2 regions of the Fictibacillus nanhaiensis genome follow, and region 1 is predicted to be linked to the other one. Evidence: riboswitches for the same ligand, from Rfam matches in the RefSeq annotation. Region 1 holds a riboswitch; the other holds the start of a gene.

Region 1 (14,918 bases):
ATTATTTACCGTAACTGATCCGACCGTTGGAGTGAGTAGACCAGCGATCATAGATAGAAGTGTAGATTTACCACACCCGCTTGGTCCTAGTAAGGATATAAACTCGCCTTCTTGTACAGAAAGCGAGATATCTTCTAAGGCCGTTGTGGCAGATGTTCTTGAAAAGTAAGTTTGCCCGACAGATTTTAGTTGTAATAAAGCCACGACGATCCCTCCTGACTTTGTATTTAGACTTCCAACAAACCAGCGGTAAAGCTTCTTGTGTAATAAAGGAAACAAGAAGCTCATTTTGATAGCTGATTCTGTAAATAGAGGCTTTGCTTTTACTTAATGGCTTTCTTTGCTATTGAAGTATTAACAAGAATATGATAATCCACTTTCTTCGGGAGTTCGCCCGCTTCGTCCATAATCGTTTGTAAGTTGTTCCACTCTTCTTCATCTAGAATTGGGTTAAGAGCGAAACTGTGTTGACTTTTGTAACGATCTACAACGGTTTCAATAAGTTCTACAGGGGTATCTTCAAAATAAGGTGCGATAACTTTTGCGATCTCTTTTGCAGAGTGGTTCTCCACCCATAACTGCGCTTTGTATAAGCCTCTTGTAAATTTGTCTAATGTTTCTTTGTTTTCTTTTATATAGCTCTGTTTCGCCATAAAGGTCGTATAAGGAATCTTCCCAGACTCAGTTCCGAAAGAAGCAACAATGTGTCCGATTCCTTCTTGTTCAAATAGACTTGCTTGAGGCTCGAATAATTGAACATAATCTCCTGTTCCAGATGCAAACGCATTTGCAATGTTTGCGAAATCAATGTTTTGAATCATCGTTAGATCGTTCTTAGGATCAATTCCGTGTTTCTTTATGCCAAACTCACCTGCCATTTGCGGCATACCGCCTTTACGCTGGCCTAAGAAAGTACTGCCTTTAAGCTGATCCCATGAAAAGAATTCCGGCTTTTTTCTTGCCACTAAGAAAGTACCATCTGTCTGTGTAAGCTGTGCAAAGTTAATAACAGGATCTGTTGACTCTTGTGCATGTACATAGATGGTTGTTTCTGAACCAACAAGTGCTACTTCTGCGCCATCAGACAACAAAGCTGTCATCGTTTTATCGCCGCCCCAGGTGGTAGTCAGCTCAACATCTAAACCTTCTTCTTTAAAAAAGCCTTTCTCTATGGCAACATATTGTGGAGCGTAAAAAATAGATCGTGTTACTTCAGCAATTCTGACTTTTTCTTTTTTAGGGCTAGAGGTATTGCACCCTGCCAAAAGCATGGAGAAAGCTAGTAAACAAGTGAAAAGTATCATTAGTTTTCTTTTGAAATATTTCATATTGGATCCTCCTGCACATAGGGATGAAGTCATGACTTTTATGTAATAATGTATGTGATTGGTGCAAATGTGTGTTTGCCCACAAAAATAAAGGAGTGTAGGAATGAAAAAAGCAAAGATGATAGAGTGGCAGCGATTTCCTTCTCCGCATCCTACCATTCGCTTGTATGTGGTCACGTATTTAAATGATGGATTAAAAATAAAAGGACTAGCCGCTTTACCAGAAGGAAAAGGACCTTTTCCAGGTTTTCTTTATCTTAGAGGCGGGATCAAGTCTGTTGGAATGGTGAGAATTGCTAGGATCATTCAGTTTGCTTCACAAGGTTTTGTTGTGATGGCTCCCTATTATCGTGGAAATCAGGGGGGAGAGGGCAACGAAGATTTTGCTGGAGAGGATCGAACAGATGCTTTTGCTGCTTTTGAGGTATTGAAGCAGTTTCCTAAAGTGGATCCAGAAGACATTCATGTATTTGGTTTTTCTCGTGGTGGTCCGATGGCATTATTTACAGCTATGAAATATCCCGAAATTCGTTCTGTCGTAACATGGGGTGGTGTGACTGACATGGCGATCACGTATGATGAGAGAGAAGATCTGCGGAGGATGATGAAGAGAGTAATCGGAGGAACTCCAGAGAAATATCCTGAAGAATTTGAATGGAGATCCCCGCTTAATTATTGTGAGGAATTAGATACACCATTACTTTGCATTCATGGCATGAAGGATGAAAATGTAAGTGTAGAGCATACACTTAAGATTGAATCAAGACTAAAGGAGCTCGGAAAACCTTGTGAAACATGGATCTATCCAGAATACACACATTATTTTCCGCCAAAAGAGAACCGAAAGATTACATATGCTTTGTGTGAATGGATGAAAGGACATGGAAAAGGAGCTGAGTAAGATTTCAGCTCCTTTTATATTTTCGTTTTAACACCAAACATGTTAGCTAGTTGTGATAGTAAGATTTCGACAAAACCAAAAACCCTTCCATTGCTAGAATGGAAGGGTTTTAAGTAGAGTATTAAACAAGGGGTCCAGCTTGAGAGATCTCAGTTGAAACAGATTTGAATTTTTCAAAGTTTGCTTTAAATTGGCCAGCAAGCTCTTTTGCTTTAACGTCATAAGCGTCTTGATCATGCCACGTTTTCTTCGGTTGAAGCACTTGATCTGGTACACCAGGGCAGTGTGTTGGAATATGAAGTCCAAATATAGGATCTACGACTGTTTCAACAGAAGCCAGTTCACCTTCTAGAGCAGCTTGCACCATAGCGCGAGTGTGACCTAGATTCATACGACTTCCGATGCCATATTCTCCACCAGACCATCCTGTATTAACAAGATAAACCTGAACGTTGTGCTGATCGATTTTCTTTCCAAGCATCTCAGCATAAACGGTAGCAGGTAGTGGCAAGAATGGTGCACCGAAACAAGTTGAGAACGTAGCCTGTGGTGATGTTACGCCTCTTTCTGTTCCTGCAAGTTTGCTTGTGTATCCTGATAAGAAATGGTACATCGCTTGTTCTTTAGTCAGTTTGCTGATTGGAGGCAGAACACCGAATGCATCAGCTGTTAAGAAGATGATTGTGTTCGGATGTCCTGCTACACTTGGTTGAATAATATTTGGAATAGCATCAACTGGATAAGCAGCACGTGTGTTTTCTGTGAGTGAAGAATCTTTGTAATCTGCTTCTCTAGTAACTGGATCAATCATGACGTTCTCTAGAACGCTTCCAAAACGGATTGCGTTCCAGATTTGTGGTTCTTTTTCTTTCGAAAGATCGATTGTTTTTGCATAACATCCGCCTTCAATGTTGAAGACTCCTGTATTAGCCCAACCATGCTCATCATCACCGATCAAACGACGATTTGCATCAGCTGATAAAGTCGTTTTTCCAGTCCCAGATAACCCAAAGAATAAGGCAACATCTCCTTCACTCCCTACATTTGCTGAACAGTGCATAGATAGAATGCCTTTTTCAGGAAGAACGTAGTTCATGACAGAGAATACAGATTTTTTTATTTCACCTGCATATTCAGTACCACCGATCAGAACAATTTTCTTTTCAAAAGAAACGATAATAAACGTTTCAGAGTTTGTTCCATCTTCAGCAGGATTAGCTTGGAATCCTGGTGCTGAAATCACTGTGAATTGAGAATCATGAGAAACTAGCTCATCGTGGTTCGGGCGCACAAACATTTGGTGAGCAAAAAGGTTATGCCATGCATACTCATTAACGACTTGGATAGGAAGGCGATACTCGCGGTCTGCTCCAGCAAACCCTTTAAATACGAATAATTCTTCTTTATTCCCTAAGTATTGAAGGACTTTTTTGTATAATTTATCAAAGTTTTCGGGTGAAAATGGCTTATTTACCTTTCCCCAATCGATTGAATCTTTAATAGAAGCATCTTCAACGATAAATTTATCCTCAGGGGAACGGCCTGTATATTTCCCCGTTGTAGCTTGAAGTGCTCCTGTGGATGTAAGGATGCCCTCGTTGCGCTGAAGAGATTTTTCTACTAAAACCGGAACAGGTAAGTTCTGGTGAGTTGTTTCACGGGTCACAAGATCGTTTAAGGTTGTCGTAAATTCCAAAGTATTCATATGAGACAGTACCATCCTTTATCCTAGAGTGATATATTCGAAAATTAGTATAACACATTTAATTAAATAATGTATACTATTTTATGAAAGTGTATCAAAAAAGTTCTTACTTCCTAAAAAAAGTACAAAATTATATAAATTATCCATCTTATTTAAAACGCTTTCATTCTATAGAATATAATACTCCAAACTTATGGCTATTCATAGGGTTTTCTATTGACAGAGAGTGATCATTACGCTATCATATTTCGAGAACGGCTACTCTTATTCTGAGTAGGTGGAGGGACAGGCCCTATGAAACCCAGCAACCGACATGAAAGTGGCAAACATAACGTCACTGGAAATGAAAAGGTGCTAACCTGCAAGGTGAAAATAACCTTGGACAATAAGAGGTTGAAGGCATTATGGTTTTAGAAACCTTTTCCCTCGTGAATGTATGTGAAACAGGGAAGGGCTTTTTTTATGCCTTTTTCAGGTTAAGAACATAAACTGTGTAAAATAGATAAGAATAAAGTACCGTATCATACTGAAAGCAGTTAAAGGGAGGATATTAACTTGTCCAAAAAAGTTAGTCGTCGTTTATTTACATCAGAATCCGTTACAGAAGGCCATCCAGATAAAATCTGTGACCAAATCTCAGATGCGATTCTAGATGAAATCCTAACACATGATGCAAATGCTCGTGTAGCTTGTGAAACTTCTGTTACTACAGGTCTTGTACTTGTTGCAGGTGAGATCACAACTTCTACTTATGTAGATATCCCAAAAGTTGTTCGTGAGACAATTAAAGAAATCGGTTATGACCGTGCAAAATATGGTTTTGATTCAGAAACATGTGCAGTATTAACTTCTATCGATGAGCAATCTGCTGATATTGCGATGGGTGTTGACCAAGCTCTTGAAGCAAGAGAAGGTTCTATGACAGATGCTGAAATTGAAGCGATCGGTGCAGGTGACCAAGGTCTAATGTTCGGATTTGCTTGTAACGAAACTGAAGAGCTTATGCCTCTTCCAATCTCACTCGCTCATAAATTATCTCGTCGTCTTACAGAGGTTCGTAAGACTGAAGAGATTCCATACTTACGTCCAGATGGAAAGACTCAAGTAACGGTTGAATACGATGAGAACGATAAGCCTGTTCGCATCGACACAATCGTAATTTCTACTCAACATCATCCTGAGAACACGCTTGAAGAAATTCAAAAAGATGTTAAAGAAAAAGTAATCAAGCCTGTTGTTCCTGCTGAATTGATCGACGAGAACACAAAATACTTCATCAACCCAACGGGCCGTTTCGTAATTGGTGGACCTCAAGGGGATGCTGGTCTTACTGGTCGTAAAATCATCGTTGATACTTACGGTGGATATGCTCGTCACGGTGGCGGTGCATTCTCTGGTAAGGATGCTACAAAAGTTGACCGTTCTGCTGCATACGCTGCTCGTTATGTTGCGAAGAACATCGTAGCATCTGGTCTTGCTGACAAAGTTGAAGTTCAGCTTGCATATGCAATCGGTGTTGCTCAACCGGTATCAATCGCTGTAAATACGTTTGAAACAGGTAAAGTTTCTGAAGAAGTTCTTGTAGAACTAGTTCGCAATAACTTCGACCTTCGTCCGGCTGGAATCATCAAGATGCTTGATCTTCGCCGTCCGATCTACAAGCAAACTGCTGCTTACGGCCACTTCGGACGTACAGACATCAACCTTCCTTGGGAGAATACTGATAAAGCTGCAGACCTTAAGAAACAAGCCAACATTTAATGATATGTTAAGCCAGACTTCCTTTTTGGGAGTCTGGTTTTTTTAGTGTTCTATTAGTTTAAGGGATAGATTGTCGAAAATCGGATAAAAAATTTTATCTACGGAATTAATCGTTAGTTTTACGGATAAATGTACATTATCTACGGATAAAATTGTGATTACCTCGTATAAAATGCTTGTGCATCCCTCTGGTAAACATCTGAAACGAGAATGTTCAACAGAGGGATCCAAAAATTAGGCAATGATCGTTTTATTTTTACTTTTCATATAAATAACTTCTTCATACTGCATTAAAAGCTTCCCAAAGATAGCTGACCATGATTGAGTCATCGCATAATTTCTTGCTTTTCGTTTCATAGAACTTAAGAGCATAGGATCTTCCATAATAGAAACGATATTTTGTATGAATGAGTCAGCTTCTCTAGCTTTACAGATTCTACCCGTTACACCGTCTTGAACAATTTCAGCTACTCCGCCAGAATCAGACACGATAGCAGGCAACCCAGATGCAGAGGCTTCTAGAACAACATTGCCGAACGTCTCTGTAGAAGAAGGGAAAACGAATAGATCTGATGAAGCATAAACTCGCGCTAAGTCCTCTCCAGAAAGATAACCTGCACAGGTGACATTGTTATATTCTGATTCCCACTGTTCAACATCACGTCGACTTGGTCCATCACCCACAATCAGCCAATGAACGTTCTCGCTGAAAGAACGTGGCATTTGATCTATCACTTCTTTAAGGATGTTTAGGTCCTTTTCAGGTGCTAATCTTCCCACGAACAAGAAGGTATACTTCTGTGTAATATTATATTTTTCACGGACATAGTAATCACGCTTTTGAGGTGTAAACATCATACAGTCAACTCCTCTAGACCATATTTCAATATTATTAAAGTTTTTTGTGTACAAAATCTTCCGTGTTTCTTCACTTGGGACAAAGATTTTTTCAAAAGGTTTATGAAACCATTGCAGATAACGCCAGAGCAAGGGGGATAAGAAATCTAGATGGTAGTAAGCAAGGTAGCGGTCAAAATGTGTATGATAGGAGCCGACCATAGGAATGTTTTCCTTTTTACCGTATCGCATCCCAAACAAGCCAATATTAAAAGGGGTAGCTATATGAAGGAGGTCAGGGTTGAATTTACTGAGTTCTTCGTTCAAGGCTTTAAATTGCGGTATGGCAAGCCTGCACTCTGGATATAGAAAGAGTGGCAGGCTTTTCATCGCATAATATTGTTTGCATTCTGTTTCTTGATGCTCTTCAAAAGAAGGCATGATAACTTTATATTCAACTCCATTGGTTTCTAGGTAACTCGTATATCTTTTTAACGTACGAGCAACTCCGTTAATTTGTGGATGGAACGTATCAGAAAAAAGAGCAAGCTTCATTTCTTCATCTCCTTTTTAAAAAAAGTAAGGCAAGATAAAGCTTTTTACTAAAAATAAAGAAAAGAAGCTGGAACTGATGCCGAGAATCATCCCTGCAAGTACATCAGATGGATAGTGAAGACCTAAATACATTCGAGATATGGCTACTAAAAGGGCAGCAATCAATAAAAATATACCTATAAAGGGATTCAATAGTATCAACGGTGTGACGATTGAAAATACAGCTGTTGTATGACCCGACGGAAATGAATGATCTTTTAGCGGGTTATCGCCGATGTTCGTGTCTGGAAGACTTAAATAAGGTCTCTTTCTTGGATACATTTTTTTAGAGATCGCAACAGGAATGTGGCTGATCAATAAGGACAGCATACAAACGATCCCCCAAGACTTTAAGTGCATAGGGAGAAACAACAGCAGCAGAATACTCGTTGAGATGGTAGCTGTTGCACCACCAAGATGTGTCCACAAGTGAAAGAAATGATCCATTGAGTTCCTGTGCAGTCTTCCATTAATAAGCCTGAAGAATGTACACTCTTTTTCATAAAGCCAATTCATTACTTTTGCCATGAATATCCCCCTTATCATGCTTTTTATTGGTTATTATCATAATAAAATACAATTGTAAGGAGAACATGAAGACAGTATGAAATTATTATAAAAAAACCATCCTGCAAGAGCAGAATGGCTAGAAAAATATTTTTCTATCACGTTCTTCTTTTAAGATTTCAACTGCCTCCCGGAATCTTTGAGAATGAATAATCTCTCTTTCTCTTAGGAAACGGAGAGAGTCATTAAGATCAGGATCGTCTGACATATTAATAATCCACTGGTAAGTTGCACGTGCTTTTTCTTCCGCTGCGATATCTTCATATAAATCAGCGATCGGATCACCTTTTGCAGCTATGTAGCTTGCAGTAAACGGTACACCGGCTGCATTATGGTAGAATAAGGCGCTATCGTGGTTGACATAATGATCTGCGATGCCAGCAGCTTTTAATTGCTCGGGTGTGGCGTCTTTTGTCAGCTTGTAGATCATGGTTGCGATCATCTCAAGATGAGCGAATTCTTCTGTACCTATATCCGTAAGTAGACCTATCACTTTATCTGGAATCGTATAACGCTGATTTAAATACCGAAGAGCTGCTGCGAGTTCTCCATCAGCACCTCCGTATTGTTCGATTAAATATTTAGCGAGTGTAGGATTACAGGACGTTACTTTCACTGGATATTGCAGTTTTTTTTCATATACCCACATTTAAAATGAACCTCCTTTCTCTTTATACCTGCCATGGCCATGGTCCATCACTCCAGTTCCATGGCATGCCTGAATAACTGTTTCCGTATTGCTGGAGTGGGCCGTATTTTGACTCAATGGCTCTCTTGATTTGTTTTCTTTGTTTTGCAAACTGATTAAATTGTTGGACTGCAGATTGATCCTGTGGGTGTGTGTCAAGATATAAAGTAAGTTCCACAAGAACAAAATCAACTGCTTGAAGCTCTTCCATCCACTGATAGAATTCTTCAGGTAAGGTTGATGGCACGAGAATTACCTCCTTCTTTCATAAGGATTTTCATAATAATCATAGAATGCGGGCCATAGTGTACCTTTTTGTAGGGCTTCTTTTGGTGAGTATTGTGGAAGATTATAAGGTTGAAATCCCATATATAGATTTGGAGGAGTAGAGTAATATTTCTTTCCGATCGGAGGACACGGATCGTAAGGGCTATGATAAGGAACATAAGACTTTTGATTAGAAGAACTCATGATACAACTTCCTTTCATTGGTTAACTTTTATTATTAGTATTCAAAAGGGGAGGAGTTTCAGTACGATTTCGTCTCCAATTATTTATTTCTATGATAAAATTATGGGCAAACATAAAGAGAAAGAGGTGGACATACATGTATGCAGGCATACATCATGTATCCTTACTCGTAACCAATTTAAAAGAGTCATTGTATTTTTATGAGGGAATTCTTGGTTTCAAACAAAATAAAAAACGCCCGCAATTTGATTTTCCGGGCGTTTGGTATGATATTGGTGACACGCAGCTTCATTTAATCGTTCATCCGGATGGTAAGGCTAGGCGAAATACTACTGAGATCGATAGCAGAGATGGTCATTTTGCCGTAAGGGTTAAGGATATGGACAAATTATTAAAAATATTAGACGTACATAACATCCCTTATGTGAACAAGCCAACTAACAAAACAGAGTGGCACCAAGTTTTTGTGAGTGATCCTGATGGTAACCTAATCGAATTTAACGTTTAGGTTGTAGAGATTTATAATACTGTCCTTTCTCGTAATATTCACGGCGGATTCGGTTCATGTCCGTAATATCTTCTTCTGTTAACTCTCTGATTACCTTAGCTGGTCGACCGAAAGCTAAGGTGTTAGGTGGTATCTTTTTTCCAGGAGGAACAAGACTTCCTGCACCTATAAAAGCTCCCTCTCCGATGTGAGCTCCATCTAATATAAGAGAACCCATGCCGATCAATGCGTTCTCTTCAATGATACAACTATGTAAAATAACACTATGACCAATAGTAACGCCGTCTTTTAAATGCAGAGGGCGGTTTGGACTCTGATGAAGAACCGAATTATCTTGAACATTTACATAGTTTCCGATAATCGTGGGCGAAACATCTCCGCGTATGGATGAATTAAACCAGATGGAAGAATATTCACCAATCTGAACGTCACCCGTAATGGTAACATAATCTGCAATAAAGGCAGTTTCTGAAATTTTAGGTTGTTTGTCTCCAAATGGGTAGATCATGGTTACACACTCCTATTATCAATTATTTATCTAACTACAGTGTAGCAAATCACCAAGTCTTATGAATAGAGAAGGTGGAGAAATGTGGACGTGGAAAACGAAAAGAAATGCGATTGGAACGGTCGTTGTTGTGCATGGAGCAAATGAACATCACGGCAGGTATGATTGGGTGATCAAGCAATTAAATGAAGCCGGCTATCATTGTGTTTCAGGTGATCTACCAGGTCAAGGCACGTCAACAAGAAGAAGAGGACATATAGAAGCGTTCGATGATTATATATTAACGATCGAACAATGGTACCTAGAAGCAGAAAAACTAGGTTTTCCTGTATTTATCTTAGGGCATAGCATGGGTGGATTAGCTGTGATAAGAACGTTAATGGAAAAACAACTTAACATAAAAGCGGTTATCTTATCTTCTCCTTGTTTAGGATTAGTCCAATACCCATCAAAAGGCAAAGAAGCGGTTTCTGTCCTTTTAAACAAACTCGCTCCGAGTGTAAGGTTAGCAACTAACATACCTGAAGGAAGTGCTACTAGGAACGAAGAGATTCGCATTCGTGACCGAGAGGATAAGTTAATCGTTAAAAAAGTTTCTGTCAGGTGGTACCGCGAGTTGATCGGTTCGATTAAGCTTGCTTTTGATCATCATCATGATTTTCCAAATGTACCTTTAATGGTCGTGCAAGCAGGTGATGACCGAATCGTAGACAAATTAAAAGTGAAACAATGGTTTAACACTATAGGGATTGAAGAAAAATGGTATAAAGAATTCCCGTCACTTTATCATGAAGTATTAAACGAGCCTGAAAGAGATCATGTATTTAATTATGTGAAAAAATTTTTATTTTTGCATAGTGAAGTACATTAAGGAAAAAGGTAAGGAAGAAATAAACAAAAGGAGCCATCTTATGAACAAAGTTCCGGTTCACCCGTGGGGATTGATGTATTCCGTTTATACGCATATTTTTCCGGCTGTCAGTCATCTTCTTAAGGACTGGCATGATAGAGCTGAAAAGATTCCTAACCCAGAATTGAGAAAACAGGCAGTTAGCAGCATTTCTGATAAGATGTTTCATTGTGAAGGAGGAGCGATCCTAACACTGCTAGCTGGTAATCATCGAAAAAAAGCCATCGAGTTTGTGGTGGCGTACCAAACGATCAGCGACTATTTAGATAATCTTTGTGACAGAAGCACGTCACTGAATGAAAAAGATTTCCGAGCCCTTCATGAAAGTATGTTTCATGCTCTGTCTCCTGGTGCTGTCCCAACCAATTATTATCGTTATAGGGAAGAGCAGGACGATGGTGGTTATTTAAACGAACTTGTCTACACATGTCAAAACGTATTATCTGAGATGAAAGCTTATCCAAATATCGCAAGTGAACTCATCGGACTAGCTTCGATTTATGGTGACCTACAGGTACATAAACATGTCATTGTTCAAGAGAGAGAGCCTCGGTTAATCAGTTGGTTCGGAGAGTATCAATCCGTTCTACCAGATATTACCTGGTACGAATTCTCAGCTTGTGCAGGTTCAACACTTGGTATCTTTTGTTTAGTCAGCTACGCATTTCAAGGGAATTTCACGAAAGAATCTGCTGAAACGATAAAGAAGGGATACTTTCCATGGCTGCAAGGTCTTCATATTCTTTTAGATTATTTTATTGATCAAAATGAGGACAAGTTGGAGGGCGATCTAAACTTTTGTACGTATTATAAGAATGATCAGCACATGCTTGAACGAATGGTATACTTTGCAGAAAGAGCAGAGAAAAGCTGTGACAATCTGCCTAACTCAAGGTTTCACCGCTTGATCCAAAGAGGTCTTTTAGGGATCTATCTTGCAGATCGAAAAGTGTCTGAGAGCCCTGGAATTAAAAAGATGGCTGCAAAGCTCGTTAAAGTGGGAGGCGCGACGAGTTATTTCTTTTATGTGAACCGTAAATTATATCAAAGATTAAAACCTTCTCTCTCATAGTTGTTGCACTTGGAAGAGGTTGATTGCCGTTTCAGGATGCTTCGCTTTAAGGAGAGGGGTATGTGAAGGTAGTAGCGAGTGCGCAATTTGTCGAGGAATGTAAACTCGTGGATAAAAGACAAAAACTTTTGGATTGAGAGGCAAATCTCGTGGATAAACAGCCCAAATTTTTGGATTGCGTGCTCAAATTTCTGGATTGATTAACATAATACCCCGGCGTGTATATGTAACGACCATATCTGTATCCTAAAAAAAGGCTGAATCAACTTTCATTAGTTGGATTCAGCCTCTTTTTTCGATTGCGACTATAAAAGGCGGGTCGTTTTTTTGATTGATAAATTCATATTGTAAAACATGAGCCTGTTTTTGATCCAGCTGTGTAACATAGTTCATTACACTTTCCTTTTCAAGCTTACCTTCTTCATGTCCATGATAAATCACCAGTATGATAACACCTTCTGGTTTCAATAACTGAAGAAGCTGTTCGATCGCATTGATCGTAGACTCTCCTGTTGTAGTGATGGACTTATCGCTGCCAGGAAGATATCCTAAGTTGAATATGGCAGCAGAGATCTTTGACTTAAATTCACTTGGTAACTTTGTCAGTACGGTATCATGCGAGGCATGATAAAAAGTAACGTTTCCATCAGCTTGTTGATCGATCAAGCGCTGTTTTGAGTTGGCAATGGCTTGTTCTTGTACGTCAAAAGCAAAGACATGACCATTTTTACCAACAAGTTTGGAGAGATACAACGTGTCGTTTCCGTTTCCGCATGTGGCGTCGATTACGATATCACCTTCTTCACAAAAAGAACGAAGAAGCGTTCTGGCAAATGGCAATACGCCTTCTAATTTCATCGTGTCTTCACCTCTGACGTATTAAAAAATTTACCTTGATAACTATTTCTGTTTTTAAGTTCACTTTCAATCGCATTTAATACTTTCCATTTATTTAAACTCCACATCGGCCCGACTAAAAGATCAGATGGTCCGTCTCCAGTTAGTCGATGAATCATCATTTGTGGAGGAAGAATCTCTAGTTGGTCACAAACTAATTTCACATATGTTTCAAAATCAAGAAACTCTAACATACCTTGTTCATATTGTTTGACCATAGGTGTCTTTTTTAGAAGATGAAGCAAGTGGATTTTTATACCTTGAACATCTAGCTTTGCAACTTCTCTTGCTGTTTCCATCATCATCTCAGGAGTTTCTAACGGTAATCCGTTAATGATGTGTGAACACACTCTAATGTTATGTTTCCGAAGTTTTTCTACCCCTTCTACATATGTTGGGTAATCATGGGCTCTGTTAATGAGCAGAGCTGTTCGTTCATGCACAGTCTGAAGTCCTAACTCGACCCAAAGGTACGTTCGTTGATTTAAGTCAGCAAGATATTCGACCACATCATCTGGTAAACAGTCAGGTCTCGTAGCAATGGAAAGTCCAACGACACCTTCTTGTTCAAGTACCGTTTCATACAGCTCTTTTAGTTGCTCAACAGGAGCATAAGTGTTCGTAAAAGCTTGGAAATAGGCGATATACTTTCCTTTTTTCCACTTTGAATGCATTTGTTCTTTTACGGTGTGAAATTGTGTGATGATATCGTCACGGCGGTTTCCTGCAAAATCTCCTGAGCCACTTTGAGAGCAGAAGGTACATCCTCCGAATGCCGCTTTTCCATCACGATTTGGACAATCGAATCCTCCATCTAGTGGCACTTTAATAATTTTTTCTCCAAAATGGGACTTTAAATGCTGATTCCATGTGTAATATCTTTTTTCTCCAAAATAATCTGGTCTTTCCATAAGGTGTGTCATCTTTCTCACTCCTTCATACGGTGATGAGCACCATATGACATTGTAGCATGTTCGCACGTTGAGCGGCAAAGGGAGTTGTCAGTACTTTCAAATTGTAAAGTGCAGGAAAAAGGAATAAAATACAGAGTGGTTTATGACATCTTAGTTAGCAAGTGGGGGATATTTATGCCAGGGAAAGTATGGCTGCTTATTATTGGAATGGCACTTAATGTGACGGGCTCAAGTTTTTTGTGGCCGATCAATACGATTTTTATACATGAACACCTTGGTAAGTCACTTACCGTAGCGGGAATTGTTCTTCTGTTGAATTCCGGTGCTGGAATTATCGGCAACTTAACGGGAGGATTGCTGTTTGATAAATTAGGAGGCTACAAGACGATAATGCTTGGAGTCTCCATTTCATTTACGACTTCCTTCTTATTAATCTGGTTTCATGATTTTTGGATGTACAGTGTACTTCTTGTTTTTATGGGATTTGGAATGGGAATCGTTTTTCCATCTATGTATGCTTTAGCAGGTACGATGTGGAAAGAGGGTGGAAGGAAGGCATTTAACCGAATCTATATTGCACAGAATGTAGGAGTGGCGCTCGGGGCTGCTCTTGGTGGATTTGCAGCTTCCTATTCATTTACACTATCTTTCATCAGTTGTTCTACTCTGTCTTTCGTATTTTTTCTTATCGTGTTGTTCGGCTTCAAAGACATAGATGAAAAAGAAGAAGCCTCTGTGCAAACCATTTTTTCTCAACGTAAAAGAATTCATAACAAAGAAGCGTTTATCGCATTATTGATTTTATGTGGAGGGTATCTGTTGGCATGGATTGGTTATGTTCAATGGCAGTCCACGATCGCCGCTTATACACAATCACTAGGAGTAACGTTAAAAATGTACAGTTTGCTTTGGACCGTTAATGGTGTGTTAATCGTTCTCGGTCAGCCGGTAGTCAACCTTTTCTTGAAAAAATGGCTGCACTCTACAACATCTCAAATTTTGGTCGGATATTGTATATTTGTTATTTCATTTGTAATGGTGGGAAATGCCAAAGACTTTAGTGGGTTTATGGTAGCGATGATCGTTCTTACCATAGGCGAGATGCTCGTATGGCCAGGTGTTCCATCCATCGCTGCAGAACTCGCTCCTGAAGGAAGAGCTGGATTCTATCAAGGGGTCGTAAACTCAACGGCCACAGGCGGAAGGATGCTTGGTCCATTGTTTGGAGGAATGATCGCAGATATTTTTAACATTTCT
Region 2 (14,918 bases), 130 kb from region 1:
AGATCTGCTTCTCTTTAGAGCAAAGTGATGGTATACTATTCTAGCGATGAGCTAATTGCATAAGACGAGATTGACGCGCCTTTTGGCAATGCACTATGTGGAGTGCTGTCTCTCGCCGCAATATACGCAAAAAAGACGTCCGTTCGGGCGTCTTTTTTCTATATAACGAAAACAAAGAATAAGTAAGGAGAGAAAAGATGAAGAGAAATTTTGTAATCTTACTTCTAATATGCTTGTTTGTAACACTTTTATCTGCTTGTTCAAAAAATGAATCATCAAAATTAGCAGACAGCGCATCCAATAAAGAGAATGTAGAATTAACGATTTCAGCAGCAGCCAGTTTGCAAGATGCATTAAATAAAATTGCGACTCAATATGAAAAAGAACATCCAAATGTCAGCATTACATATAATTATGGAGGCTCTGGTGCTCTTCAACAGCAAATCTCCAACGGTGCACCTGTGGATCTGTTCTTTTCAGCAGCAGAAGATAAATTTGACCAGCTTGTTGCAGAAGGACTGATCGAAAAGCATAAAGGAACTGATCTTGTTGGAAACGAACTTGTCTTAGTCGTTGGGGAAGATCAAACACAAGCTATAAAGGAATTTGCAGATTTGCCTAAGGTAAAGAAGGTGGCTATCGGTACCCCTGAGACTGTACCAGCGGGGAAATACGCAGTGGAAACATTAGAAAGATTAAACCTTCTAAAAGAAGTTGAACAGAAAATCGTTTATGCCAAAGACGTTCGTCAAGTGCTTACATATGTAGAAACGGGTAATGTCGATGCAGGTATCATCTATAAAACGGATGCAATGGTTTCTTCTAAAGTGAAAGTCGCCTCCGTTGCTAAAGAAGATACTCATTCACCTATCATCTATCCAGTCGGAATAATAAAAAATACTTCTCATAAGAAAGAAGCAAAGCAGTTCTATAACTATTTGAAAAAGGAAGAAACCTTAAAAACGTTTGAGAAGTTTGGATTTCAAAAGATAAAAAAATAGCTATACCACAAAAAAAGCCTTGGTGTATGTTAACACCAAGGCTTTTCTTTATTAACCGATTGAACCTTCCATCTCAAACTTGATCAGACGGTTCATCTCTACTGCATATTCCATTGGAAGTTCTTTCGTAAATGGCTCGATGAAGCCCATTACGATCATTTCCGTTGCTTCTTGTTCAGAAACACCACGGCTCATGAGGTAGAACAACTGATCTTCAGAAACCTTCGATACAGTCGCTTCATGCTCTAGTGTGATGTTGTTGTTAAGAATCTCATTGTACGGAATTGTATCTGAAGTGGATTGGTTATCCATGATCAGTGTATCACACTTGATGTTGGATTTAGATCCATCAGATTTACGTCCGAAGTGAGCGATACCACGGTATGTTACTTTACCGCCGTGCTTAGAGATCGACTTCGAAACGATTGTAGAAGAACAGTCTGGTGCTAAGTGCAATACTTTTGCTCCTGCATCCTGATGCTGCCCTTTACCTGCGATCGCGATAGAAAGGATCGTACCTTTCGCACCGCGGCCTTTCATGATAACAGCCGGATATTTCATCGTTAGACGAGATCCGATGTTTCCATCTACCCATTCCATCGTTGCGTTCTCTTCAGCAACTGCACGCTTTGTAACTAAGTTATAGATGTTGTTTGCCCAGTTTTGGATCGTTGTATAACGGCAGTAAGCGTTTTTCTTAACGATGATCTCAACAACCGCACTATGAAGTGAGTTTGTAGAATAAACTGGTGCTGTACATCCTTCTACGTAGTGTACAGAGCTATCTTCGTCAGCAATGATCAACGTACGCTCGAACTGACCCATGTTTTCTGAGTTGATTCGGAAGTATGCTTGAAGTGGAGTATCACATTTAACACCTTTTGGTACGTAAATGAAAGATCCACCAGACCATACAGCAGAGTTAAGTGCTGAGAACTTGTTATCAGATGGCGGAATGATCGTTCCAAAATGCTCACGGAAGATCTCTTCGTGCTCTTTTAAAGCTGTGTCTGTATCTGTGAAAAGAATACCTAAGTCAGAAAGGTCTTCTTTCATGTTGTGATAAACAACCTCTGATTCATACTGTGCAGATACACCTGCAAGGTACTTCTGTTCTGCTTCTGGAATTCCTAGCTTGTCAAAAGTCGCTTTGATTTCAGCAGGAACTTCATCCCAAGACTTCTCAGATTTCTCAGATGGCTTAACATAATACGTAATATCATCAAAGTTTAAGTCCTTCATGTCTCCGCCCCATTGTGGCATTGGCATCTTATAGAACTGCTCTAATGACTTCAAACGGAATTCTAACATCCATTCAGGCTCGTTCTTCATGCGTGAGATCTCTTCAACGATCTCTTTTGTTAACCCACGCTTCGATCTGAAAATGGAAACGTCTTTATCTCTAAAACCATATTTATATTCGCCGATATCCGGCATTTTCTTAGCCATTACAGAATCCCTCCTTACTGGATTGGCACTCTATTACTCATTATCAAAAGGAACTTATTCTTCCTCTTCCTCATCTTTTCCTACTCCTTGCTCCATCGCCTTCCACGCAAGAGTGGCACACTTGATGCGAGCAGGGAATTTAGAAACGCCAGAAAGAGCTTCGATGTCACCTAGATCATAGGATTCATCATCATAGTCGTTCCCTAACATCATATCATAAAAAATCTTTGCAAGCTTTACAGCATCTTCGACAGGAAGGCCTTTAACAGCCTGTGTCATCATAGAAGCTGATGCTAAACTGATCGAACACCCTTCACCGTCAAACTTAGCCGATTCGATCTTTCCATCTTCTACTTTTAAGGTAAGCTGGATGCGATCGCCGCATGTTGGGTTATTCATATTGATCGTCAGAGCATTATCCTCAATAACCCCTTTATTGCGTGGGTTTTTGTAATGATCCATGATGACCTGACGATATAGCTGATCTAAATTAGAAGACATGACCGAAATACTCCTTTGCTGTTGTTAAGCCTTTAAGAAAAGCATCGATGTCATCTTCAGTGTTATACAAGTAGAAGCTAGCACGTGCTGTTGCTGTAACATCTAACCATTTCATGAGCGGCTGTGCACAGTGATGGCCTGCACGAACAGCAATTCCCTCAGAATCTAAAACGGTTGCTACATCATGCGGATGAACATCATCTAAGTTGAACGTTACAAGTCCTGCTCGTTCTTTCGGACCAAAGATCGTAACACCCTCTAACTCTGAAAGGCGCTCCATCGCATATTCAGCAAGTACATGTTCATGTTTTAACACATTATCAAGACCGATTTCTTCTAAGAAATCAATCGCAGCACCTAGACCAATCGCTCCAGCGATGATCGGTGTACCACCCTCAAACTTCCAAGGCAGTTCTTTCCACGTTGATTCTTGAAGTCCTACAAAATCAATCATTTCTCCACCGAACTCTACTGGATCCATCTTGTTGAGAAGTGCTTTTTTTCCGTAAAGCACGCCAATACCAGTAGGTCCACACATTTTATGTGCTGAAAAGGCAAAGAAATCACAATCTAGATCTTGAACGTTTACTTTCATGTGAGGGGCACTCTGAGCGCCATCCACAACCATTACAGCTCCGTTCTTGTGCGCGATTGCTGCGATCTCTTTGATCGGATTGATCGTTCCTAACACGTTCGATACCTGCATAACTGAGACGATCTTAGTATGCGCTGTAACTGTATTTTCAACATCCACTAGATCGATCGTGCCATCAGGCTGTAAAGGAATGTACTTAAGTGTTGCACCAGTGGTTTTCGCCACTTGTTGCCATGGAATGATGTTGCTGTGATGCTCCATAGGAGTGATCACAATCTCATCACCTTCAGAAAGGTTAGCCATACCATAGCTTCTTGCTACCGTATTGATCGCTGTTGTTGTACCACGTGTAAAGATAATTTCCTGTGTAGACTTAGCTCCGATGAAGCGGCGTACCTTTTCACGTGCTCCTTCATAACCATCTGTAGCACGAGTTCCAAGTGTATGAACACCTCGGTGAACATTCGAGTTGTACTCTTTGTAATATTTATCTAAAGCTTCGATTACTTGTATTGGTTTTTGTGAAGTCGCTGCACTGTCAAGGTAAACGAGAGGTTTGCCGTTAACTTCCTGATCTAGGATAGGAAACAGCTTTCTCCATTCGTTTGCACTCATTAGCGCACTTTCCTTTCGATAACCTCGACTAAACGATTTTTAACAGATTCTAAAGGCATCTGACTAACGACAGGTGCTAAGAATCCATGAATGATCAAGCGCTCCGCTTCAGCTTTTGGAATACCTCGGCTCATCAGATAAAACATTTGAAGAGGATCGATTCTTCCAACTGATGCAGCATGACCTGCTGTAACATCATCTTCGTCGATCAAGAGGATCGGGTTCGCATCACCACGTGCTTTTTCACTTAACATAAGTACACGTTCCGTTTGCTCACCATGAGACTTTGTAGCACCGTGCTCAATTTTTGTAATACCGTTAAAAATAGAGCTCGCGTTATCTTTCATTACCCCATGAGTAAGGATATAACCTTCAGAATGTTTACCGTGGTTAAAGATTTGCGCTACGAAGTTTTGCTTTTGATCACCGCGACCGATTGTTACCGTCTTTGTATCTGTGAAAGATCCATCACCAATCAAGTGAGTCGTGTTATCAGATACCGTATTTCCGTCATTAAACTGACCCAACGCCCACTCGATGCGAGCATCTTTCTCAGCACGACCTCTGCGGTTCACGTATGTTGTCATTCCTTTTGCAAGGTTATCCACAGCACCGTAAACGACTTTTGCACCGCTGCCTGCGTATACTTCTGACACGATGTTAGCAACAGATTCTGATGATTCATTCGTTGATAAGTAGTTTTCTACATACGTTACAGAGCTGTTGTCTTCTGCAGCAACGATAACATGGTTGAAGATCGCTGCTTCATCATCTTGGTAGTAGACCGCTTGAATCGGAGCAGAAAGTTCAACGTTTTTTGGAACGTATAAAAATGCTCCATTCACGAATAGTGCTGCATGAAGTGCTGGAAGGCGATTTTCATCAACCGCTACAGCTTTCATGAAGTACTTCTTCACTAGCTCTTCATGCTCTTTTGCAGCTGTTAGTAGATCTGTATAAATAACACCTTGATCCTTTACGGACTCTTCAAGTGCAAAATAGACAGGTGTTCCATTATGGATAACAAGAACATTTTTCGCTTCTTCTTCAGAACCGATCAACGCCTTAACATCTTCTGGAAGTTCATTGAACGCAACAGGAGTGCCAGTTGCTTCATGTTTGAATTCTGTAAAGTTCCATTTATCGATCTTAGTTTTGTCCGGTTTAGGCATCGGAAGCTCTTGAGCTAATTCCAATGCTTGCAAACGAAGTTCCTGCAGCCAAGCGGGTTCCTGTCTGCTGCTTGAAAAACCGGTTACGTAGTCCTTATCAAATCTTAGGCTCGTATCAACTGACATGTATAGTCCCCCTTAATGCTTACGCTTCTTGACCAACAGTTTCGTCTTTAATTCCTAGCTCTTCTTTAATCCAGTCGTATCCTTCAGCTTCAAGACGTTGAGCTAATTCAGGTCCACCAGATTTCACAATACGCCCTTGCATCATAACGTGTACTTTATCAGGAGTGATGTAGTTCAATAGGCGTTGGTAGTGAGTGATGATCAAGCAACCGAAATCAGGGCTGCGCATTTCGTTAACACCTTTAGCCACTACTTTAAGAGCATCGATATCAAGTCCTGAATCGATCTCATCAAGGATTGCTAATTTAGGCTCAAGCATCATCATTTGAAGAATCTCGTTACGCTTCTTTTCTCCACCAGAGAATCCTTCGTTTAAGTAACGGTGAGCAAACGCGTTGTCCATCTCAAGGTGATCCATCTTTTTGTCTAGCTCACGGATAAATTTCATTAAAGAAATTTCGTCGCCTTCTTCACGCTTTGCATTGATAGCAGAACGTAGGAAATCAGCGTTCGTAATACCGCTTACTTCTGATGGGTATTGCATAGCTAAGAAAAGACCAGCTTGTGCACGCTCATCAACTTCCATATCTAAAAGGTCTTCTCCGTTGAACGTAACTTTACCAGAAGTCACTTCATATTTAGGGTGTCCCATTAACGCTGCAGAAAGAGTAGACTTTCCTGTTCCGTTAGGTCCCATGATCGCGTGGATTTCTCCACCATTTATTTCGAGATCTAACCCTTTAATAATCTCTTTATCTTCAATAGATACACGAAGATCTTCAATCTTTAAATTAGGTGCTGACATAATACAACCTCCATTAAGAAATCATTCTCAAGATTTTGATAAAAGGCACAAAATAGCCATTCTCAATTTATTCTCATTCTAATCTTATAACAAATGAAATGTATGTTCAAGGGAACGAGCTGTTTACTTTTCCATTGTTGTCATAATATCTGTTCATCAGTCTTCATATTTGAAAAAAGGCTGACCCATGAGGCAGTAAACCACCTGATGAATCAGCCTTTTGAAATTTTAAGTTCATATGTTACGGCGTATGGTATCTATTTGCATCTGCCGCTATTTCTAATCCTTTTTTGTATTCCTTATCTCGGACCTTCTCAACGTCTAACCTTTTTTCCAAATCCCTCTCATACTCTGCAAAACCACAGCCATGTGACTGGTGCATTGCTTTTTCCATCTCGGACGTATGTTTTACTTTAATGGGGTGGATAATGAATCAATCCTTTCAAAGTTAAAGTTATTTACTAATGTTAGCGTATCAGCAACACTCGTTTCACTCAAACTGTTATCCATGTAAAATCACCCCGCATAAGCGTGCATAATGATTCCTATTGAAAACAGATGGGACGTTCTGTGTAATCCTGCTAAATGCGCTACATTACTTCCATTACCTTCTTAGGATGATTTCAAAACATGAAAAGTGTGGAAATTAGACATTCCATTAATGACGAGGTTTATTTAATTCCTTAATGCACTCTTGAACGAGGGTCACACCTTGGCTCATAGCGGCTCCCCCACCAAATGCAGCAGAAACTCCCACAGCTTCAAGGATTTCATTTTCTGAACACCCTTGATCTAAACATCCTTTTGTGTGGTAGATGATACAATACTCATCTTGCGAATAGATACTGATCCCTAAAGCGATCAACTGCTTATACTTCTCTGAAATCTCACCCTCTTTAAAGCAATGGCGTGTAAATTCATTATAAGCATGTGTAAGTTCAGGCATGTTCTCATTATATTTTCCTAAGCCTTCTTTATAGCGGATCAGGTGATATTGTGTTGAATTCGATCCCGGTAGTGGCTGCTCTTCTTGTTTCATTTCATTCACTCCTGTCAAAATAGTAAACAGGTTTAGTATGAGTTATTCATAAGCCGGTTATGTAATAAACATTCGTAAGTTTTTTTCCGAAAAGCCTATAAATGATGTTTGGAGGACTATAAAAGTATTTGAGGGACCATAAATAAAGTTCAATGGCTTATAAAATACTTTAAAGGACTAAGATGTTGTAGGTTCATTTTTACTCACAAAAAAAGAACTGACTTTAACAAATAAGTCAGTTCTTTCTCAATCACTATTCTGTTACTGGCACTACTGCACCTTCATATTTCTTTTTAATGAAGTCTTGGATCTCTTTAGAACGCAGTACTTCCACTAAAGCTTTAACAGACTTCTTATCTTTATCTCCTTCACGAACGGCAATGATATTCACGAACGGAGAATCAGACCCTTCTAAGGCGATCGCATCTTTCTGAGGATTCAATCCTGCATCGATCGCGTAGTTTGTGTTGATTAGAACCGCATCGCCTTCACCGTTCTTATATGCTTTTGGAAGCATTCCTGCATCAACGTCTGCTTTAAATTTAAGCTTCTTAGGATTTTCAACAACATCTTTAATCTGTGCCTCTGCTCCGGCACCTTCTTTCACTTTAATCAAGCCTTCTTTTTCAAGTAAGCCAAGCATACGGCCATGATCAGCTACAGAGTTAGACATGATAATTGTTGCGCCTTCAGGCAGTTCATCCAGTGATTTGTATTTTTTGGAATAGACACCGATCGGCTCAAGGTGGATCCCACCCGCGTTCTCGAATTTGTAACCATGGTCTTTCATTTGAGACTCTAGATAAGGAACGTGCTGAAAGTAGTTCGCACCGATTTCTTTTTCATCTAAAGATTTGTTCGGCAACACATAATCTTGGAACGTTTTGATCTCAAGTTCGATACCCTTTTCTTTTAAAAGAGGCTTTGCTTCTTCTAGAATTTCAGCATGCGGTACGTTTGATGCACCTACTACAATCTTCTCGTCGCTGATTCCACCTTCTGTTTTGTTCCCACAAGCAGCAAGTGCCGCAACAAGAACGGTTAATACAAGAACAGATAATACTTTTTTCATATGAAATTCCTCCTTGTTGTCAAAAAAACAATTATCTCTTATCTAACGCTGTTGTAATTCGATCTCCAATCCACTGGATAACGAAGACAATGACCAAGATCAGTGCTGTTGAAATTAACGTAACATCTGCGTTGTCTCTTTGGTAACCTTCCATGTAAGCCAAGTTTCCTAAGCCGCCAGCACCAACAACTCCAGCCATTGCCGTATAACTTACGAGCGCGATCGCAGTAACAGTGATTCCTGAAACAAGAGCCGGTGTGCTTTCTGGAATAAGAACTTTAAATATGATCTGAGCGTTTGTAGCACCCATCGATTTGGCCGCTTCGATAACCCCTTTATTAATCTCTCTCAAAGCGATCTCAACCATACGTGCATAAAATGGTGCAGCACCTACGATTAGAGCTGGAAGCGCAGCTTCAGCGCCTAACATCGTTCCTACAATCAAGCGTGTGAATGGAATCAATAAGATGATTAAGATAATAAACGGAATCGATCGAAAGACGTTAACGATTATGGCAATGATGCTATTTAAAAACTTATTTCCCCACAAGTTTCCTGGAGAAGTTAAGAATAACGCTAATCCGAGAGCGAGCCCTAAGAAAAATGTAATGACAACTGAGATAGCCGACATATATAACGTTTCTTTTGTAGCTTCTAATAGAACGTCCCATTGAACATTTGGGAACCATGTACTAAGCATTATGAATCACCTCTACTTCAACCTGCACACTATTTAAAAACTCCATTGCACGAGCTAGTGCAGGTTCTGTACCTTTTATCTGAATAAACAACGTCCCATAAGGTCCATTCTGAGTCTGAGTAATCTTCCCTTGAAGAATATTAACATCCACTTCATACTTACGAATCAATTCTGTGATTAAAGGCTGTCCCGCTCGTCCACCGATGAAAGTCAGCTGAACGATTCGACCTTCAGGAAATTCAGAAATGAACTGTTTAATCGTATCTACCGTTTCTTCAGGTTCTGTTACTTGTTTCACAAAATCCTTCGTAATAGGTTCTGTCGGATTTTTAAAGACGTTTAAAACATCGCCTTCTTCTACCACTCTACCTTGCTCCATAACAGCTACACGGTGACAGATTTTTCTGATGACATGCATCTCATGAGTGATAAGAACAATTGTCAGATCTAACTTTTTATTGATCTCAACAAGTAGATCCAGAATGCTGTCTGTTGTTTTAGGATCGAGTGCTGAAGTGGCTTCATCACATAAAAGAACTTTCGGCTCATTAGCAAGAGCACGCGCAATACCTACACGCTGCTTTTGCCCCCCACTTAGTTGTGATGGATAGGAACCACCACGACCTTCTAATCCTACAAGATCGATCAACTCATCAACACGCTGTTTGATTTTAGCTTTTGGATAACCCGCAATTTCAAGAGGAAAAGCGATGTTTTCTCTTACTGTGCGAGACCATAACAAGTTAAAATGCTGAAAGATCATAGAGATTTCTTGTCTGGCTTCTCTAAGTTTTTTCGATGACAACTCAGACATGTTTTTGCCACCGATCGTAACTGTACCGCTAGTCGGACGCTCCAACATGTTAAGGATTCGGATCAATGTACTCTTACCCGCGCCACTGTAACCAATAATTCCGTATATTTCTCCTTGCTTTATGTTTAAATCTACCGTATCAACTGCCTTTACTTCACCATCTTTGGTTTGAAAGACTTTACGGACTGACTGTAAATTAATCAAGATTCTTACCTCATTTCTTATCTAAAATATTGCTATCTTCAGCATACAATGTTGCTTTTGAACGTGGTTGATCTCCATTTCAGGATGCTCGCTTTCCGCGGGGCGACCGGTGAGCCCCTTGCCGCTTTGCGCCCTTAAGGGTCTCACCTGACCGCTCGTCCCACAGGAGTCTCGCACCTTCCACTCCAATCAACTACTCAGTGATGTCTTAACTAAACATCAACTTGTAATCACTTTAGGATAAACAACAAAAAATGCCTCTCTGCTTCAATATGAGCAGAAAGGCATATTATATTCTATGCACGTTCTCCTCATCTCCCAAGACTACTTAAAGCCTTGCAGGAATTGGCACCTTTCTAGTTCACCATTCATAAGAATGCAATGATCTAGCGGTTGCCGGGTTTCATAGGGCCAGTCCCTCCACCTCTCGTGATAAGTAAAAAAGTGTTACTTTATTAAGTTAAAGCGATGCATTTATGAATCACTGTGAAGAATATTATCATCCTTGTCGATTCGTGTCAAATATTTTTAGCAGTTCGAACTAATACCCCAGCAGAGATTTCTTCCCAATGGGAACTCAAGTAAAAAATCGCTTCCCATTTTAAGCGTTGTCTCAGTGTACCTTGGAACTCAATCATCTCTTGTCTCAATAATGTGCTAAGCTTCATTTTCCCTTCAAGTAACAACGATAGATACTTCGGATTTCCTGTAAACGTGACTGTTCTGTTCCGCTCTCCTTCTCTGTATTCAATTTTCAGTGTGGTGTCATCCTTACATTTAAAACTGGGCTTTACCGGAATATTATAAAGAGAAAGATATGGACTTTTTGCGATTTGACTTTCAAAGTAGCGAATATCCAACATTAAAAATCCCCCCGAATTGGTTGTTACTTCACCGATTCTAGAGGAATATTCATATACCTTTATAAACCCTTCGACAGCCAGAAGGAATCGTAATTGGTTTTACGACACGTTATCTCATAATTAGTGTTTATGTTTCTTTTCTTGCTTATCATTTTCATGTCTTTGATCATCTTTTTTAGTTTCGTTTCTATTATTTTGCTTGTTGTAGTTCTTATCCTGCTGTTTGTTTTCTTTTCTTTGTTCTTTTGGTTGTTTAAAGTTCTTACCGTTTTTTTGGGACCTCGCAGGATCCTTCATCATTTTAGGTTCTACTTTTTTCTCTTGTTGCTTAAGACCATTTTTGTTATTAGACTTGATGTTTTTGTTGCGTTCTTCATCATTTCGTTTTTCGTTCGTAACCTTTTGAGGTTTAACAAGGTTTTCTTTAGACTCTTTAACCGAATGTTGTTTAGCTTCTTTTTTCATACGTTCATCAGAAGACTTTCCTTTGACTTCATGTGGTGCAGCCTTAATTTTACGTGGATGGGGAACAGATTTAATATCTTTAGAAGAAGTGGCATTTACCTTAAGTTCTTGAAACTTCACTTCTTTAATCTTTTCTTCTTTAAGTTGTTTGTCGTTCTTCGTTGCTTCTTGAAAAGCTGTGTATTTACCAGAAGATACGCCTAGTTGTTTTGCTTTTTTTCGAACTTCATGGTTCGTTTCAGAAACAGTAATGGCTACAGGATACTGAACGACGGCTTTCTTCACAATAGCGTTCAGCGCCTGATCTAATTCCTGCTTGGTTTTCTTATCACTCGATTTATCAGATACTGTAGTGATCAACATGGATTGATTTTCTTCCATATAGCCTTCTGATTGATAAGCTTTAATGAGTTGATCCGCAAATACTTCAAACGGCAAACGATCGTCAGTAGAAAAATTGTATTTCTTAACGATCTGTTTAGCTTCATCGTTAAAAGCATCCATTTCAACAACTCTCATTTCGTCGTCAACGCCAACCTCGAGGCTTGGATTGATATCAAAGCTAACATATGCAGCCGCAGCGGAATGGCTGCTATTCGGCATGAGACCCGAAAGAAAAAGAAAGGCGATCAAAGCTGCGACTGAAAACGAAATGGACGGCAACACAAAAAGACTTCTTTTTTTGTTTGAAAAATAAGAAGCCTGGTATTCATTACCTACAAGAGGTCTTTTTCCTGCTGGTACTCTTACTGTCACGAAGGTTCCGTCCTTCATAAGAAGAGTTGCTTTTTTATTCTGAACTTCAATAACGATGCCGCTGCCGTTCTTCAATGATATCCCTCCCGCATGTAGCAGGATCAGTATAAATTTACAGGCAAGAGAACATCGCATTCCCTTGCCGGTAACCTTATTTACCTCACCTTATGGCTGAATGTATGATTTCAGCGCTTGAAAATCGCCTAAATATATAAGTGAAACTGCTATTATATACTTTCGATTTCTCTCTATGGTTTTACGACTACAGGATACCATATTTAATAAATCTTTTATTGGTAATTGCTTTTTTTCTTTTAAAAACGCGGCAAGTTCTTCGTTCTCAGCTAAAAGACGTGCGATTTCTTTTGCATTTTCACGTGCATCCACATGTTTCGGACAATGCTTACTTAGTACTTTAAAGTTCAGTCCGAACGTTTTTAATAGCTTTTGGTACTCTTCAATTTCATAAACCCGATTCTCTACTTGAATCTGGTCTTCGAAATGATCCATCGCAGCTTTTTGTTCAGCATAACTTTCTTCTAAACGACCTTCTTCGTCTTCCTCATCGGGTTGCAAAAAGATCAATCGGTTCTGGCGGACTTCTTTACGGATATAATCAATGACTCTGCGACGAATAACCATATCAGCAAAAGACAAGAAACGGCTTCCTTGACCTTCTTGGTATTGATCTATCGCTTCGTTGAAGGCAAAAAGACCTACACTAAACTCGTCCATCGTACGATCTATATATTGACTGCATACTTTTGATGTTACTTTTTTAATGAATGGTTGGTAATCACCAATCAGTTCATTTCTAAGTTTTTCATCGTCTCTTGCTTGGATCGTTAGAACTTTATCTTCTATGCTCGTTAATTTATTACTCGATAATTTATTTTTCCCCATCGGGAATACTGCATTTAAATTTAAAGATGCCATGATTATCAATCACCTCAGTTAAAAAATTGCTTTGCCTTTTGTTTCGTTTATTAGTGAATCGTATATTTTTATTTTAAAAATAAAATCATTCTTATTTACCACAATAAGCTAGGGAGCAAACATGCAAACAAGCTCTCCTATTCATTTATACCATGACTTTTGACATTTGTAGGATACAGTTCTATAACAATATTACAACGTCCGTAACATTTGTGACGTTATCGTTAAAGTACTGAATTGACAAAACAAACTGATAATTTCTCTATAACGCTTGAAAACCCCTCTATTAGAGTTATTAACGTTATTTTAAAATAAAAAAACACATCCTTAATTGTTACAAAAGGATGTGTTCACGACATTAAATTCCCATATATTTCTTAAGATTTAACCCCCGAAAAACATAGTTTTTTGTAGAATTAGGCGATGAATTAAAAAATGTGGGGTGTATCCCACATTTTGTCCATCCTTAATCTTCCTTTTCCACTAGTTTTAACATGGATTTATAAATATTCCCCGCAGATTGAAGCGCATAAATTCGATCAATAGCAATTCCTCTAGACAGAATGAGTAAACAGGGCACGCTAGTTACTCCATATTTGGCAGCAAGCTCAGGCATCTCATTAATATTACTAACACCTACGGCTATATTTTCGTCTTTTTGAACACGTATCGTTTCCACAGCAACCTCAAACATCTTCTTCCCCATTTTACAAGTCCCACAAAGCGGAGTCTCCAGATACAAAAAATATGGATGTTGCAGCGATTGTTCAATAACGGTTTCCCAATTTTTTCGAGTGATTTCCTTCATGGTATTACTCCATTACTTTTTCTAGTGATACAGTTAGCAACACATCGTCATCGCTTGATGGCTGCCCTCTTCCATCTTTGTTGTTCGTTACAACAAACATTTTGTTATCTTCAATAAGGATATCACGAATCCGTCCTTCATTGGAAACAATTGAGGTTATCTTTTTAGATGAGATGCTAACCTTCTTTACGCTTTCTCCTCTTAGAGCTGCCACATACAGATACCCGTTTTTATAGTCGATGCCAGAAGGTGCCCATGTATCATTACTAGAGTGAATCCAAGGTGGTTCTAAGCCATCCCTTTTCTCATCCCCTCGAACGAGCGGCCATCCGTAATTTTTACCTGGCTTAATTTTATTGATCTCATCATAATTGGATGATCCATGCTCCGCAGCAAACATGGTACCTTTATCATCCCATGTCATTCCTTGTGGATTACGATGACCATATGAATAGATTGGAGAAGGGTAGAAAGGATTATCTTCTGGAAAAGAACCATCCTTATTTATTCTTAGAATTTTCCCAGCCAGGCTTTCTAAGCTTTGAGAGAGATCTTCTTCTCCGGTATCCCCCGTTGTTATGTACAACTTTTGATCTGGTCCCCATTCCATTCTTCCACCGTTATGTGTGTATCCACCCGGAATATCATCAAGAAGGATTCTGCTTTCTTTCCATTCATCATTCTCAAAGCGCATCTCAACCACTCGATTTACTAAACCACCTGATTTTTCATACGTATAATAGCCATAAGCTATTTTATTGGTTTCGAAATCTCGATCTAAAAGAAAGCCAAGAAAACCTCCTTCCCCGCCATCAGCCAAAGCTTCTGAAAATATAGGGGAATAAGAGGTCTTTTTTTGATTTGGCCCTAATAAAACAAGCCCCCCAGTTCGTTCACTGATCCACATTTGTTTTGGGGTACTGTTTATTTGCCAAGGGATATTTAACTTTGTGCTCACAACATCTTTGGAAGACGGACTTCCTTCATCTTTATTTAA

What was found. Region 1 has a riboswitch for S-adenosylmethionine ahead of metK (methionine adenosyltransferase). Riboswitches for the same ligand answer to the same signal wherever they lie in the genome.
Region 2: another riboswitch for S-adenosylmethionine. It lies ahead of ACFS5O_RS08145 (methionine ABC transporter ATP-binding protein); the one in region 1 lies ahead of metK (methionine adenosyltransferase).

What each region holds. Positions count from the first base shown of each region.
Region 1 is NZ_JBHUPF010000006.1:1,034,908-1,049,825, forward strand. It holds gene ACFS5O_RS08815 (ABC transporter ATP-binding protein) at 1-204, opposite strand, end outside; gene ACFS5O_RS08820 (ABC transporter substrate-binding protein) at 324-1,271, opposite strand; gene ACFS5O_RS08825 (alpha/beta hydrolase family protein) at 1,432-2,229, shown strand; gene pckA (phosphoenolpyruvate carboxykinase (ATP)) at 2,351-3,934, opposite strand; SAM riboswitch class I at 4,196-4,326, shown strand; gene metK (methionine adenosyltransferase) at 4,490-5,695, shown strand; gene ACFS5O_RS08840 (glycosyltransferase family 4 protein) at 5,930-7,087, opposite strand; gene ACFS5O_RS08845 (phosphatase PAP2 family protein) at 7,103-7,654, opposite strand; gene cotJC (spore coat protein CotJC) at 7,773-8,342, opposite strand; gene ACFS5O_RS08855 (spore coat protein CotJB) at 8,365-8,592, opposite strand; gene ACFS5O_RS08860 (spore coat associated protein CotJA) at 8,634-8,852, opposite strand; gene ACFS5O_RS08865 (VOC family protein) at 8,989-9,360, shown strand; gene ACFS5O_RS08870 (gamma carbonic anhydrase) at 9,350-9,868, opposite strand; gene ACFS5O_RS08875 (alpha/beta hydrolase) at 9,951-10,739, shown strand; gene ACFS5O_RS08880 (tetraprenyl-beta-curcumene synthase family protein) at 10,780-11,850, shown strand; gene mnmM (tRNA 5-(aminomethyl)-2-thiouridylate-methyltransferase MnmM) at 12,133-12,708, opposite strand; gene mnmL (tRNA modification radical SAM protein MnmL/YtqA) at 12,705-13,670, opposite strand; gene ACFS5O_RS08895 (MDR family MFS transporter) at 13,836-14,918, shown strand, end outside.
Region 2 is NZ_JBHUPF010000006.1:908,499-923,416, reverse strand. It holds gene modA (molybdate ABC transporter substrate-binding protein) at 198-1,001, shown strand; gene sufB (Fe-S cluster assembly protein SufB) at 1,053-2,450, opposite strand; gene sufU (Fe-S cluster assembly sulfur transfer protein SufU) at 2,505-2,951, opposite strand; gene ACFS5O_RS08175 (cysteine desulfurase) at 2,941-4,161, opposite strand; gene sufD (Fe-S cluster assembly protein SufD) at 4,161-5,459, opposite strand; gene sufC (Fe-S cluster assembly ATPase SufC) at 5,479-6,264, opposite strand; gene ACFS5O_RS20335 (YuzK family famiily protein) at 6,506-6,646, opposite strand; gene ACFS5O_RS08160 (carboxymuconolactone decarboxylase family protein) at 6,923-7,303, opposite strand; gene ACFS5O_RS08155 (MetQ/NlpA family ABC transporter substrate-binding protein) at 7,557-8,375, opposite strand; gene ACFS5O_RS08150 (methionine ABC transporter permease) at 8,407-9,075, opposite strand; gene ACFS5O_RS08145 (methionine ABC transporter ATP-binding protein) at 9,068-10,093, opposite strand; SAM riboswitch class I at 10,402-10,532, opposite strand; gene ACFS5O_RS08140 (hypothetical protein) at 10,612-10,956, opposite strand; gene ACFS5O_RS08135 (anti-sigma-I factor RsgI family protein) at 11,077-12,252, opposite strand; gene sigI (RNA polymerase sigma-I factor) at 12,343-13,113, opposite strand; gene ACFS5O_RS08125 (thioredoxin family protein) at 13,580-13,921, opposite strand; gene ACFS5O_RS08120 (PQQ-dependent sugar dehydrogenase) at 13,926-14,918, opposite strand, start outside.